Regions from separate parts of the Lysinibacillus sp. 1 U-2021 genome, predicted to be linked through region 2. Evidence: riboswitches for the same ligand, from Rfam matches in the RefSeq annotation. Region 2 holds a riboswitch; the other holds the start of a gene.
What was found. Region 2 has a riboswitch for thiamine pyrophosphate ahead of thiC (phosphomethylpyrimidine synthase ThiC). Riboswitches for the same ligand answer to the same signal wherever they lie in the genome.
Positions count from the first base shown of each region.

Region 1: linked by a shared signal. The riboswitch ahead of thiT (energy-coupled thiamine transporter ThiT) and the one ahead of thiC (phosphomethylpyrimidine synthase ThiC) in region 2 are both predicted to bind thiamine pyrophosphate.

Region 1 is NZ_CP123966.1:3,985,050-3,992,555, reverse strand. Features, by position in the region: gene QH639_RS21180 (exonuclease SbcCD subunit D) at 1-683, shown strand, start outside; gene QH639_RS21175 (AAA family ATPase) at 680-3,760, shown strand; gene QH639_RS21170 (hypothetical protein) at 3,801-3,923, opposite strand; gene QH639_RS21165 (magnetosome magnetite crystal formation protein family) at 3,979-4,302, opposite strand; TPP riboswitch at 4,428-4,535, shown strand; gene thiT (energy-coupled thiamine transporter ThiT) at 4,670-5,230, shown strand; gene map (type I methionyl aminopeptidase) at 5,393-6,148, shown strand; gene QH639_RS21150 (hypothetical protein) at 6,177-6,890, opposite strand; gene QH639_RS21145 (polyphosphate kinase 2 family protein) at 7,090-7,506, shown strand, end outside.
Region 2 is NZ_CP123966.1:1,349,072-1,356,577, forward strand. Features, by position in the region: gene QH639_RS07055 (S-layer protein) at 1-931, opposite strand, end outside; gene QH639_RS07060 (methyl-accepting chemotaxis protein) at 1,186-3,285, shown strand; gene QH639_RS07065 (AEC family transporter) at 3,396-4,325, shown strand; TPP riboswitch at 4,386-4,500, shown strand; gene thiC (phosphomethylpyrimidine synthase ThiC) at 4,640-6,418, shown strand; gene QH639_RS07075 (catalase) at 6,542-7,506, opposite strand, start outside.

The DNA of each region.
Region 1 (7,506 bases), 2.4 Mb from region 2:
AGCATATCACAGAAGACATGGACACAAGTAAGCGTCATGTTTTTGTTGGACATGCCTTTGTGACGAAGTATGGTGAGGAGGAAGCAAATACTAGTGATTCCGAGCGACCCCTTTCCATTGGAGGCTCAGATTGTGTGAATGCAGCTTTATTCAAACCTTTTCACTATACGGCGCTTGGGCACTTACATAAGGCACATTTTGTTTTAAACGAAACCATACGCTATGCAGGCTCTATCTTAAAATACTCGTTATCTGAGCATTTACATGAGAAAGGTTTTTTAATCATTGAATTAGACGAGCAAGGTAACACCACAGTAAGTAAAAGAAAGCTTGTGCCAAGAAGAGATCTACGAGTAATAGAAGGTCAATTAGAGGAGTTATTAACCCTCACACCAAGTGAGGATTATGTCTTTGTTAGATTGACGGATAAAATATCTGTGACTTCACCAATGGAACGCATTCGTAGTGTATTTCCGCACGCTATGCATGTGGAGCGGAAGGTACTAAGACAAGATATGCCACGTGAACTACAAGTAGTAGAAGCTGAAAAACTAGAAGATATTGATTTATTCCGTTCATTCTTCACCAATATTATTGGCATTCAGCCTGATGAAGATACGGAACGCCTATTCACAGAGATGTTACAGGAGTTATTAGATGAGGAGCGAGAGACTGTAAAATGAAGCCTTTAAAGTTAACAATTACAGCGTTTGGTCCCTATAAAGACACGGAAGTAATTGATTTTCAAGAGCTAGGGGAGCATCGATTGTTTGCCATTTCTGGAAAAACTGGTGCTGGTAAAACAACCATTTTCGATGCTATTTGCTATGCTCTTTACGGATCAGGTAGTGGGGAGGACCGGCAGGATACAGCTTTACTAAGAAGCGGCTTTGCACATGATGAAGTTTATACAGCTGTAGAACTCGTCTTTGAAATGCATGGAAAAGTCTATCAAATAGTACGACAGCCAGGTCATATTAAAGAAAAAAATAAAACGGTTACTGGAAAGAAAATAGAGCTAGCAGAAGTAAAAGAGGGAAAGCTGGATTATAGCATTGTAGAGAAACAGCAAACGCTTGAAGTCGATAAGAAATTGCAGGAAATTATAGGTCTCACAAAAGATCAATTTAGCCAGATTGTCATGCTACCTCAAGGTGAATTTAGAAAACTATTAACCTCTGATTCAACAAATAAAGAAGTAATTTTACGGAAAATCTTTAAAACTGATCGTTTCGGTGTCATGGCAAAAAAGCTTGATGCCAAGCGTAAAGAAGCAGAAAGTGATCTTGAACGTGCCAAACAATTAAAAGAACATTTACTTGGTCAAATTGTGGGCGCCTTACCACAACGTTCTTCCGCTTTATTCACATTGATTGCGGATAATACCGAAAATTTACATCAACTGACAGAGGCACTTGATGAGGAGCTTAGCTACTATAAGAAATGTGGAGAAGATGAACAGTCATACTATGAAGAAGCGTATAGCCTTCATCAAAAAGAGCAGGAATATTATCGCTTAGCAAAAACGCTAAATGAGCAATTTGATGAACAAGCTAATCGACAGCAACGGCTGCAAATGCTTTTACAACAGCAGGATGTATACCAAGCAAAGGAGAAGGAGATTGCTTTGGCAGAACAAGCAGAGCGACTTGTGCTCCTCGAACAACAATGCAAGGATTTACGTGCTGAACTGAATGTAAAAGAACTAGCTTTTCAACAAGCAAAAGTTACGCAACAGCAGTCACAAGAAAAGTTGCAAGAAGCACAAGAAAAATATGAGATAGAGCAGGCTAAAGAATCTGAACGACAGCAAATCTTACAGCAGGAAATGCAGATGCTAGCGCTTTTACCGAAATTTGAAGCCTATGAAAACAATATACAACAGCTGCAAATAGCGGAGCAATATGCTGAAAATGCAAAACGAGCAGTAAATGATAACATCAAACTTTTGGAAAATGAACAAAAGCAATTACAGCATTTTTCTCAATCAGTAGAAGGCTATGAAAAACAGGTTGAACCCTATGAAAGCTATTTAGAACAATTACCGAAACTACGGGAACAGGTTGCTTTAATCAAGCAAGCAGAGAAATATAAACATGTCGTAGAGTTAGCTAAGCAGGATGTAGTTGCTTCAGAAAGTCTCTATCAAGAAAGTAAAGAGGCTCTTCAACTTTTGCAGCAACGATGGCTGACGAGTCAAGCTAGTATTTTAGCAGAACAGCTGAAGGAAGGAGAACCCTGTCCTGTTTGTGGTAGTATGACACATCAGAAAGCACACAATGAGCAACTGGAAATTATTGAGCTTGCTCAAGTGGAAGCATTGAGAGCGAAGGCATCATCAGACGAGCGTAAGTATTTAGAGAAAGAGGCATTTTTAGCATCAGTGCAGCAGCTTCTTCAAGATACATGGCAACAACTTGAGGCGCAGCATATTAAACAAGAAGACCAACCACAGATCATCGCTACTTTACATGAAGTGGAACAAGAGATTGCAGCATTAAAAATTATTCAACATCAATTAGCTGATGTGCGATTAAAAATAAAGCATCAGCATGATCGAATAGAGCAGCTACGAAATAAGCATATGAAGCTAGAGCAATATTTAGCAGAGCAGATAAAAGAATGGACAAAATTACAAGCGGTTGTAGACGAACAACTTAAGCAGATGCCCCCTAATTTACCAACTTTACAGCAATTAAAGCAACAACTTAATGAAGTTAGTAAACAGAAAGAAGGGCTTCAAAAAAGTTGGCAAGTGAGTCAAGAAAATTTGCATGTAGCAAAGGAAGCAGCTAGCAATGCAACACTAACAGTAGAAATTGCCAAACAGTCCTTTGAGGAATTACAGCTTAAAATGAATGAAAAGCTTCAGCAATTTTCAGCAGATATGCAAGAAATAGGTTTCGAAAGCTATGAGGCTTATGCAACTGCTAAACGGAGTGCCATACAATTGGATGCACTTCGAAAAGCATGTAGCGACTATGCTTTACAAGTACACACGTTGCAAATTCAGATTACCGAAGGGGCTACATACCTTCAAGGAAAAGAGAAGCAAGATTTAGAGGCGATGGAAGCAAGAGTAGAACAGCATCGAGTTTCCTATGAGGAAGCATTTAAACGTTTACAACAGATCAATGGCTTTATACAAGCATGCCAAGGCTTTAGTGAAAAGGTGGAAGAAATAGCGAAAGAGCTTCATTTACTTGAACAAGAAGCAGGGCGAGTAAAGGAGCTCTATGGATTATTAAATGGACAAAACTCGAAAAAGCTATCCTTTGAGCGTTATATACAAATTAACTACTTAGATCAAATTACAGAAGCTGCCAATATACGTCTGTATCATTTATCAAACGGTCAATTTGAGCTTAGACGTTCAGATAGATTAGAAAAGCATGCGAAGCAAAGTGGCCTTGGTCTTGATGTTTATGATGCTTATACAGATCAATTACGAGATGTCAAAACTTTATCAGGTGGCGAAAAATTTAATGCTTCGTTGAGCCTTGCATTGGGGATGGCAGATGTGATTCAAAGCTACCAAGGTAATATTCATATTGAAACGATGTTTATTGATGAGGGCTTTGGCTCGCTCGATGAGGAATCACTAAATAAAGCAATCGATACATTAATTGATTTGCAGGATTCGGGTCGTATGATTGGCGTTATTTCGCATGTACCTGAATTGAAATCTGCAATGCCAGCAGTTTTACATGTAGAAAAAACATTGAATGGCCATAGTCAAACCCATTTTGAAGTGAAATAAAACGAAGGCGTATTTCCTCTAAAAGGAATACGCCTTCATTTTATTTTTTTCGAGTGGTGGTTGTAGGCGTTGTGCCCTTTTTTGCAGCCATTACTTTTTTTACGATAGGAATAACAATAGGTGCTAACTTAACGGCGGTTTTTACAACGTTTGATACTTTCATCCCAAAACAGCTCCTTTTACAATTACTACTACCTGTTTCACTTAAAAATAAAACATTAACGGATAACACGAACAGCCTGAATTATATTCCAAATCACAATACCTAGTGAGACGAGAGCATAGATGGCGAATGAAGCAAACCAAATAATCATCACCGTCTTGTTATTGGAGGTTGGATCTAAACTAAATGTAGAAAAAACAAAGACAATAAAGAATAGAATGCCAAAAACAAAAGGTATTAAATGAGAGACAAGTGCACGAATCGAATGGCTTTTTACATCACTGTCTTTTGTTACAAAATATACAATTAATGGAACGATAAAAGGGGCGAAGAAAATACTAAGATAACTAAAGGCAGCTAAAATTTTTTGATTCTCCATAGTTGTACCTCCTTTTTAAATATTTACGCATGAAAAACAGCAAAGTTTCAAAAAAATGATGTATGGAAGGTTGTAATCCTTTAATCCTTTGCGTACAATGAGAGTGTTCAAATAAATTCAGATGTAACGACCACAAGGGGAGCTGATGATGTCAGCTGAGACTGGGCACGTAATGCCTTGACTCTTCGAACCTGTAAGTTAACGCTTGCGTAGGGATGTGGATAGAAACCGACACTTGTACGATGTGAGGCTCTGTCCTGACATCGTTTTTTCGTCCTTAAAGGAAAAAAGGTGTCAGAAAGAGACATATCAGCGCTTTTCTATTCCTGCTCTTGTATCCTACATCGGAACAAAGGAGAGAATATGTATGGACAAAAAAAGACTATTAATGCTAGTGGAGATTGCGATTTTTGCAGCGATTGGTCTCGTACTGGATCAGGTTTCCTTTAAAGTATGGGCACAAGGCGGCTCAGTTAGTCTTGTTATGGTACCAATTATGTTAATAGCATTTCGCTGGGGCTTAATAGCTGGGCTAACAACTGGATTACTCGTAGGTGTAATGCAAACCATGTTTGGTGCTACGATTGTGCACTGGCTACAAGGATTCCTGGATTATGGAGTTGCTTTTACAGTTGTAGGATTAGCGGCGGTTGTACGTGGACCAGTGTTAGACGCTGCTAAACATATGAACAAAACAAAAATGGCACTTTATATAATCATAGGTACCGTTTTCGCAGGCCTCTTACGATACACAGCACATACAATTGCTGGTGCTGTATTTTTTGCCGAATATGCTGGTGACCAAAATGCATGGATCTATTCCATCATCTACAATGGTACATATATGCTACCAGCAACCATTTTAACGGCGGTCGTTGGTGTTCTTTTATTCACAGCCGCTCCACAATTAATGCAAAGAAAATTTTAATGCTAGTCCCTTCACATGAGTGGAGGGACTTTTTTGTCGTGAATAACTCTTTTAGCACTTTGCAAAGTAGGAAAGCATACAATATTTAAAGCGTTTATCGTTATACGCATAAAAAGTTATGTTATATTAAAGAATAGATATTAGATGAAAGGGACGTTATACATGATTGTAAAAACGCAAGAAGAGATTGAAGCTTTTAAAAAAATAGGACGCATTTGTGCTGAAATTCGCGAAGCAATGAAAGCTGCCACAAAACCAGGTGTTACAACACTTGAGCTTGATGAAATTGCTGGTCGCATGTTTGCAGAGGCAGGCGCTATTTCAGGACCAAAGGGAGAATATGATTTTCCAGGGTATACATGTATTAGCGTCAATGAAGAAGTAGCACATGGTATTCCAGGAAAGCGTGTTATTCAAGAGGGAGATATCGTAAATATTGATGTTTCAGGCTCTTTAAATGGCTATTTTGCTGACACAGGTATTTCATTTGTTGTGGGTGATGGCTATGAGGACAAAGAAAAGCTTTGCCGTGTTGCTAAAAGTGCCTTTGATCGAGCAATGACAAAGGTAAAGGCTGGATCTAAATTAAATCAAATTGGTAAAGCTGTTGAACGCGAGGCAAATGCTAATGGGTTAACTGTTATTATGAATTTAACAGGTCATGGCTTAGGTCAATCTTTACATGATGAACCAAACCATATTTTAAATTATTACGATGCATGGGATACTACTATTATGAAAGAAGGTATGGTCCTTGCGGTTGAGCCATTTATCTCAGCAAAGGCAGAGCATATCGTAGAAGCAGGTGATGGCTGGACATTCGTGACACCTGATAAATCACTTGTAGCTCAAATCGAACATTCAGTCATTGTAACAAAAGATAAACCAATTATCTTAACGTCATTAGACGAAGAATAAGATGTAATGAAAAATCCTGCTAACCAAATTATTTTTGGTTAGCAGGATTTTTTTTAATAAATAAAATGCCAACAAAGAGAACACCACATAAAAATAAAGCGGCTGTAGTGACAAGTAGCTCATCAAAACCATTATGTATGGCGATTCCAATATAAGCCCAAATAAAAACACTTGGATACATAACATCAAAGTGATGGAAACGGATATGTAGCGCAATGGCTCCACCTAAAGTAAGTAAAATCACTGCCCAAAGAGGTGTGCTAAGACCAAAGCCGTTCCAACCATAAGCCGTTAACGTAAAGCTTGTATTTGTGATAAAAATAAATGTCATCCATGCTAAATAAACAGAGAAAGGAATACGACCAAACAAGGATTTGTCCTGAAGAGGGTACGTATTATACAACATAAATAAATACAAGACTAAGAGTAATGTAATGCCAAGAGAAACAATAAATAACTCATGGTGCCAGACATATATCGTCAATGCTTGTAATATATTTATGCAGCTAAAAAGCGCAGACTGTTTCAAAGTTGTCTTTTTCATGTTCATAACTAACCAATAACCGAGTAAAAAATAAATGATAATCCAAATTACATGACTTACACTAACTGGTGCAAATACAACAGAAAAACGATTAGCGATTTCTAGCGAAGATTGACCGTTGATGTTCACGAAAAAGGATGAAAAGGTTAGGATGATTGAGACAAGATAAGAGATTGTCATCATGATAAACCGAGGCATGTTTTCCTCTCCCTTCGTGTTAGATTGTATAGGGAAAAGACAAATAAGTATAGTACTGTCACTTTTTTTATTATAACGGAAATTTCCAACAATGTATCGTGTTGTTTTACTATTAATACCTACAATTTACCATGTCTGATAGGCATCCACATATTTCTTTAGTACAATAAGAATAGTCAAATAAAAGGAGTGAAGTTTCATGACCCAAAATTTAAAAAATCTAGATCTAACTGTTGAACTAGACAAAAAGATGTATAAAAAGAAATTAAAAGTACTCCAATATGAAATGTTGAACGCACAACAATTTTTATTAAAAAACAAGATTGGCTTGATCTTGGTTTTCGAAGGAATGGATGCGGCTGGTAAAGGTGGCGCTATTAAACGATTAATCGAACGTGTCGATCCCCGCGGTTATGTTGTACATCCTATTTCTGCCCCTCAAGCTCATGAATTACGCTACAATTATTTACAACGATTTTGGAGAAAGTTGCCTCAGCATGGGCAAATCGCTATTTTTGATCGCTCGTGGTATGGCCGCGTATTAGTGGAACGCATCGAGGGATTCGCAACAAAAGATGAATGGTCTCGTGCTTATGAGGAAATTAATAATTTTGAG
Region 2 (7,506 bases):
TATTTAAAACATCATAGCCGTTCACAGATACTTGTACATATGGTGGGGATGCGATAAGTGTATTAAGTTCCTTTTTATCAATGACAGGAAGCGTCACGGAGACACGACTATCGTCCACCTGTACATTGTTTACCAGATGTCCTGAATCTAAAGCTACTTTAGTACCGCCTTTTACAACAATTTGCTCAATTTTACCCTCACCATAAAGGTTAAAATCTTTCGCTACATCAATTGTAAGCTTTTCTATATTAGTCATTGCTTCAAAAGATTCCACTTTACCTACTACATCTACTTTGGCAAGAGTTTGGTCAGAAGATATATTGACTTTAGTACGTCCCAAATTGATGTTTGATGATTTCATATCGATTAGGTTGACGTATAGCCAACTTACCTTTTTCGTGACAATTGGTTTTAGTGTAATTGTTTCATCTACTACTACTTCATCGAGTGTAACGGCTTTTTTTACTCTGTTTGTAATGATAAGCTGTCCATCTACGCTAACATCTTGAACCTTTACATAGTCAGCGTTTACAGTAAGATCTCCCGAGATTAGTGCGTCACCTCCATCAAAATAGACAGTTTTTTTGCTAGTACCTGCTTTGTTTAATATTAATGAGGTAACGTCCGTAATTTGACCATTTTTCACTACAATGGTAGCTCGGGCATTGGTTAATGCAGCTTTATTTGAAGTATCAAATAGGGGCTTTAATGCCGATTGAATTCTAAATGTACCATTAGATGTTATCACAGTATCTTTTGTTATATTTTTGATCGTTACGGATTCACCTATTACTTTTTTGGCTGCTGCTACATGTGTCTCATATGAATTTGATTGTATTTGAGATGATGCGGCATTCGCAGTAGACATTGGTAATACTAGTGTCGCTGTAATAGCCGTGGCCATTAATGTTGATAGCGCTTTATTTTTCATGTAAGTCACTCCAATCATACTATTTAATAGTTAATATATCATATTTTTCTATAATTTAGAATTCAAAGAGGATGTTTTACTATGAATCTCAATTCAAATAAGTCATTAGTCATTCATATTGAAAAATAATTGATTAGCAAAGTATCGGTATTTTTCTCTATAATTCTGTAAATTTTCTACTTTATTCGCTAAATAATTTATTGTGATACAATCATCCATCTATTATTATTAGTATAAAAGTGGGGGTGTTAGTTATGAAAAAATCAAGAGGAATTGCCTTAAAACTTTCTTCCCTTATAATAGGATTATTTCTCATTTTATTTTTATCCTATACTGTCATAACGGGAATTATTATAAAAAAGCAAAGTGTTGAAGACGCAGAGCATGGAACATTGCAAACTGCTGAATCCTCTGCAGCTATTATGAGTGAAAGATTTAAGAAAGCCAATACGACATTACAAACAACAAAGCGTATCATAGAAAGCATGGAGAAGAATAATACGTTGTCTACCAAAGGTGTCATAGACATAATGGAAAAAAATTTAGCTAGCAATAATGACATTCTTGGAGTAGGAGCAATCTTTGAGCAAGAATCTATTATTTTAGAACCAACTGAGGCTTCTTTAGTAGATAGTAAAAATCGCTTTATCCCTTATTTAAGTAAGAACGGAAATGATATCTCGACTGCTCTAATCGAAGGTATTGATGATAAGAGTATTTCTGAATGGTATTGGGTACCAAAAGAAGAGAGACGTGCAGTTTTGACAGAGCCCTATGATTATAATGTCAACGGACAATCTGTATTAATGACAACGATTTCGGTGCCATTGATCAATGCTTCCGGATCATTTTTCGGTGTATTGACAGCCGATGTATCAATAGATTTTTTAAATGATTTAACAAAATCGAATGCCCCAGAGGGCGGTTATGCGGCAATTATTACGAATAAAGGTGTGCTAACAGCTAACAGTTTTGGTGATGAGCTAGTTGGGCGCAATATGCAAGAGGATCCTACTTGGACAAGTATTAGTAAGACAATGGAAAATGGTGAACTAACAAGTATGTACGTTGACTCTAATCAACTGAAGGAAAAGGCCTATAATGTTTTTGCTCCAATGATTTTAGAGGGTATTGACGAAACATGGACTGTTCAAGTCGTGTTAGCTGAATCAAAGATTCTAGAAACATATAATCATGTATTTGTATTTACGATTATTGCTTCCATTATTATGGTGGTTTTGATGACAGCTGCAAGTGTGTTATTCATCTATAAACAACTAAAACCACTTAAATTTTTACGTGCATCGATTGAAACTGCAGCCGAAGGGGATTTAACACAAAAGGTAGAAGAGCGATATATTAAGCCTGATGAAATTGGTGCAGTGGCTGTGGCTTATAATAATATGTTAGATAAAACCAATAGTGCGATTCAAACTGTACTAAATTCCACGAGGTTATTGAACCAATCTTCTAATCAGGTAAATGAGGCATTTAATGAGGTAGTTGCTTCTAGTCAAGAGGTTTCTGTAGCTATCAACGAGATTGCACAAGGAGCCTCGAAGCAATCAGAGGATACAGAAGAAACAAATTATCGAATGATGGATTTATCAGATCAGATTGATGCGATTACGGCTCTATCTAATGAAATGGATGAGCTATCTCATAAAACAGGTGTAACAACAGAAAAAGGATTGCATGAGGTTGAAAGTTTAAGAGAGCGTAATATGGAGACAAATGAAATGAATGGGCGTATTCAGCAGCAAATGGAATCATTAGCTTTCAATATTGCCAATATTAATCAGATTATTGCTTCGATCCAAAGTATTACCGAGCAGACTAATCTGCTAGCTTTAAATGCAAGTATCGAGGCTGCACGTGCTGGTGAACATGGTAAAGGATTTGCTGTAGTTGCAGAGGAAGTTAGAAAGCTAGCAGAACAATCTAAGAATGAAACAGAAATTATTAAGAGTACAGTAGAAAGCATTCTTGAAAATTCTCAGCAGACGGTTGCTGTGATTGCATCTAATGCAGATTTAATGCAATCTCAAAATGAGTCCGTACAAAGCACGCAACTAGCATTTAAAGATAGCAGTGACTTGTCAGGTTCAATTGCAAATTCTATTAGTGAATTAATGAATAAACTATCTAGCATGTTAGAGCATAAAAATCAAGCAATCATGGCTATCCAAAGTATTTCGGCTATTTCAGAGCAAACAGCAGCCTCTGCGGAACAAGTAAGTGCTTCTGCAATGGATCAACAAGTAGAATTACAAAAAGTAGCTGAGTCTATTCAAAATATGAACGATATTTCAAACGAGCTACAAGAAGTTGTAAACCGATTTAAGCTTGCTTAAAAAGAAAGGCTGCCTTCAATATAGAGGCAGTCTTCTTTATGGTGAAAGCCAGAGAAATTGACCTAGAAGGAATTCAACACTACTATTCACACTGGAAGGGGGACATTGAAATGATGTATCTCGGAATGATTTTCTTTCAAATTGTTGTACCTATTTTAGTGTTACTTGTAATAGGCGCTATACTACAAAAGAAATTTCGCTTTAATTTAAAAGCATTGTCTCAGCTTATTACATATTGCTTTATGCCAGCAGCTGTTTTTATAAATTTATATGAAACACATGTGGAGTTATCTGTACTGGCAGAGGTCGGATTATTTATTGTACTTTTTATCGGTAGTCAAATGTTGCTCAGTCATTTTATGGCAAAAGGGTTAGGTTTACCTAGAACAGAGGCAGCTGTCTTTAAAAATAGTGTGGTGCTTATTAACTCGGGCAATTACGGTATTCCAGTGGCTCAAATGATATTTGCCACGCAACCTATTGGGGTAGCCATTCAGGTCATGCTCGTAATCTTTCAAAATATGACTACGTATACATATGGTTTATACAATTTAATTTCTTCTACAAAGTCAGGTATGATAATCATTAAGGATTTTTTAAAAATGCCTATTATTCATGCGCTGATTATAGGTGCAGCTATGAATTATTTTGATATTGGTATTCCACAGTTTATCAAAATACCAGTAGAACATGTGGCAGATGGATTTATTGCTGTGGCCTTAATTACATTAGGCGCGCAATTATCACAACTAGAGATGAAATCAATGTTTAATAAAACCGTCTTTATCAGCTGTTTTACGCGATTAATTATTGGACCTTCTGTTGCATTAGCCATTATTTATATATTGGGATTAGATGGAGTCGTCGCACAATCACTGTTTATAGCTAGTGCCTTTCCAACATCTCGTAATAGTTCTAGTCTAGCATTGGAATATGATGTAGAATCAGCAACAGCCGCGCAAGCTGTTTTATTTTCAACCATTGTAAGCTGTATAACTGTAACCATTGTGATCTATTTTGCGGAAATATTATTTACCTAGTAAGATAAAAAATAACTTCCATCTCTTAGTATTATCTGCTACACTAGCATCAAACTAAATAGTATTAACTAGGGGAGTCTGATGAGTCAGGCTGAGAGGGAAACGCTACGAAGTTTCTTGACCCTTTGGACCTGATCTGGCTCATACCAGCGTGGGAAAGTTAAGAAGCTATTGCAGAGTATGCAATCAATAGACCTTTACATTCGTGGCCGGATCCAAATAATTATTTTGGATTCGGCCTTTATTTTTTGGATTGTTGGGTGAGCTAGATTCGGTCCTTGTATCAAAATATATTTAAGGGAGAGAAGTAGCTCATGTCAGCAATAAGTGAAAAGAATATTACCATTATGTCTAGCTTTGAAGGAAGCAAAAAAGTATATGTGGAAGGATCACGCCCAGATATTCTAGTACCTATGCGAGAAATTGCATTAAGTCCGACAACAGGCAGCTTTGGAAATGAAGAAAATGCTCCTATTCGAGTATATGATACAAGTGGGCCCTATACAGATCCAGCCTACCAAGTAGATATTACGAAAGGTTTACCTGCCTTACGAAATGCATGGATTCAAGAGCGAGGGGATGTAGAAGCATATGAGGGACGCTCCATTAAACCTGAGGATAATGGCTTTCGTCATGTTGATGACCCGCGTATTCAAGAAAATGTCTTTCCTGAGTTGGCGAGAAAGCCTTTGCGTGCTAAAAAAGGTAAAAATGTGACACAGCTTCACTATGCACGAAAGGGAATTATAACCCATGAAATGGAGTTTGTAGCGATTCGTGAAAATATGGATCCTGAATTTGTACGTTCAGAAATTGCAGCTGGGCGTGCTATAATGCCTTCTAATATTAATCACCCTGAGGCAGAGCCAATGATTATTGGGCGTAATTTTCATGTAAAGATCAATGCGAATATCGGGAATTCTGCTGTATCTTCTTCCATTGCAGAAGAAGTTGAGAAAATGACCTGGGCAACTCGATGGGGCGCAGATAATATTATGGATTTATCGACTGGTAAACATATTCATACAACGAGAGAATGGATTATTCGAAATGCTGCAGTACCAGTGGGAACAGTGCCAATTTATCAGGCTTTAGAAAAGGTAAATGGTGTAGCAGAGGATTTAACGTGGGAGGTTTATCGTGATACCCTCATCGAGCAAGCTGAGCAGGGTGTGGATTATTTCACTATTCATGCAGGTGTCCTTTTACGCTATGTACCGCTTACAGCAAATCGTGTAACAGGCATTGTATCACGAGGGGGCTCTATCATGGCTCAGTGGTGTTTATATCATCATCAAGAGAACTTCCTGTATACACACTTTGAGGAAATCTGTGAAATTATGAAAGCCTATGATGTTGCTTTTTCCTTAGGTGATGGTTTACGCCCAGGCTCAATTGCAGATGCCAATGATGAGGCACAATTTGCAGAGCTTGAAACACTAGGTGAGCTAACACAAATTGCTTGGCAGCATGATGTTCAGGTGATGGTTGAAGGACCAGGTCATGTACCAATGCATCTGATTAAAGAAAATATGGACAAGCAATTAGAGGCTTGTAAGGAAGCGCCCTTCTATACATTAGGACCACTCACAACAGATATTGCTCCAGGTTATGACCACATTACATCAGCCATTGGGGCAGCCATGATTGGCTGGTTTGGTACAGCGATGCTTTGTTATGTGACACCGAAAGAGCATCTTGGTTTACCGAATCGCGAGGACGTTCGTGTGGGCGTTATCACTTATAAAATTGCTGCACATGCTGCTGATTTAGCAAAAGGTCATCCAGGTGCACAACAACGAGACGATGCGCTGTCTAAAGCGCGCTTTGAGTTCCGTTGGCGTGATCAATTCAATCTGTCACTAGATCCCGAGCGTGCAGTGGAATATCATGATGAGACACTGCCAGCAGAGGGAGCAAAAACAGCACACTTTTGTTCTATGTGCGGGCCTAAATTCTGTAGCATGAGAATTTCACAGGATATTCGTAATTATGCGAAAGATAAGGATTTGAATACGACTGAAGCGATCCATCAAGGTATGAAAGAAAAGGCTGAGGAGTTTAAAAAAGCAGGCAGTCAAATTTATCAATAATGAAAGAAAAGGCTTATGTCAGAAAAATAGACATAGGCCTTTTCTTAATCAAAAAACTCCATGTGAATAGTGGATTCACATGGAGTAAAAGTTGGATTTGGATATCAATAATAACGTGGAATATTAAACGTTTGTTGGTTGTTTTACATATGGATTTGTAAGGTCCATACCTTCTAAGGAAAGACCCATCGCTTTAGCGACACCTTCACCATATGCTGGGTCAGCTAGATAGCAGTGAAGGATGTGACGGCGTTTGATGAATTCTTCAACAGAAGCCATATCGTTCGCGGTATTTTCAAATAAGCGTTGCTGCTCTTCCGAAGTCAATAGACGGAATAGTTTACCTGGTTGTTCAAAGTAATTATTATCGTCTTCACGGAAATCATGAATACCTGCATGACCATCAATACGTAATTCAGGCTCTTTATGGTCTAAATTATGCTCCCACTCACCATAGCTATTTGGTTCATAGCTTAATGTCGAACCAAGATTGCCATCAAAGCGCATTGCTCCATCGCGGTGGAAAGTACGGAATGGACATTTTGGTGCGTTGACAGGAAGCATATAGTGGTTTACACCAAGACGATAGCGTTGGGCATCCGCATATGCAAAGATACGACCTTGTAACATTTTATCTGGTGAGAAGCTGATGCCAGGAACAATGTTAGATGGTGCGAATGCAGCTTGTTCAACTTCTGCAAAGTAGTTGTCTGGATTTTTGTTTAACTCGAATTCACCTACAGGAATTAATGGGAAGTCTTTTTTATACCATACCTTTGTTAAATCAAATGGGTTGTATGGTAGCTCACGAGCTTGCTCCTCTGTCATTACCTGAATGTACATTTTCCATTTAGGGAAATCGCCTTTTTCAATTGCTTCATATAAATCACGTTGTGAAGATTCGCGGTCTTGACCAATAATCTCATTAGCCTCGGCACCAGTTAAATTCTTAATGCCTTGCTCTGTACGGAAGTGGAATTTAACCCAAACACGTTCATTATTAGCATTGATAAAGCTATACGTATGAGAACCAAATCCGTGCATATTACGGTAACCAGCTGGAATACCACGGTCAGACATAACAATTG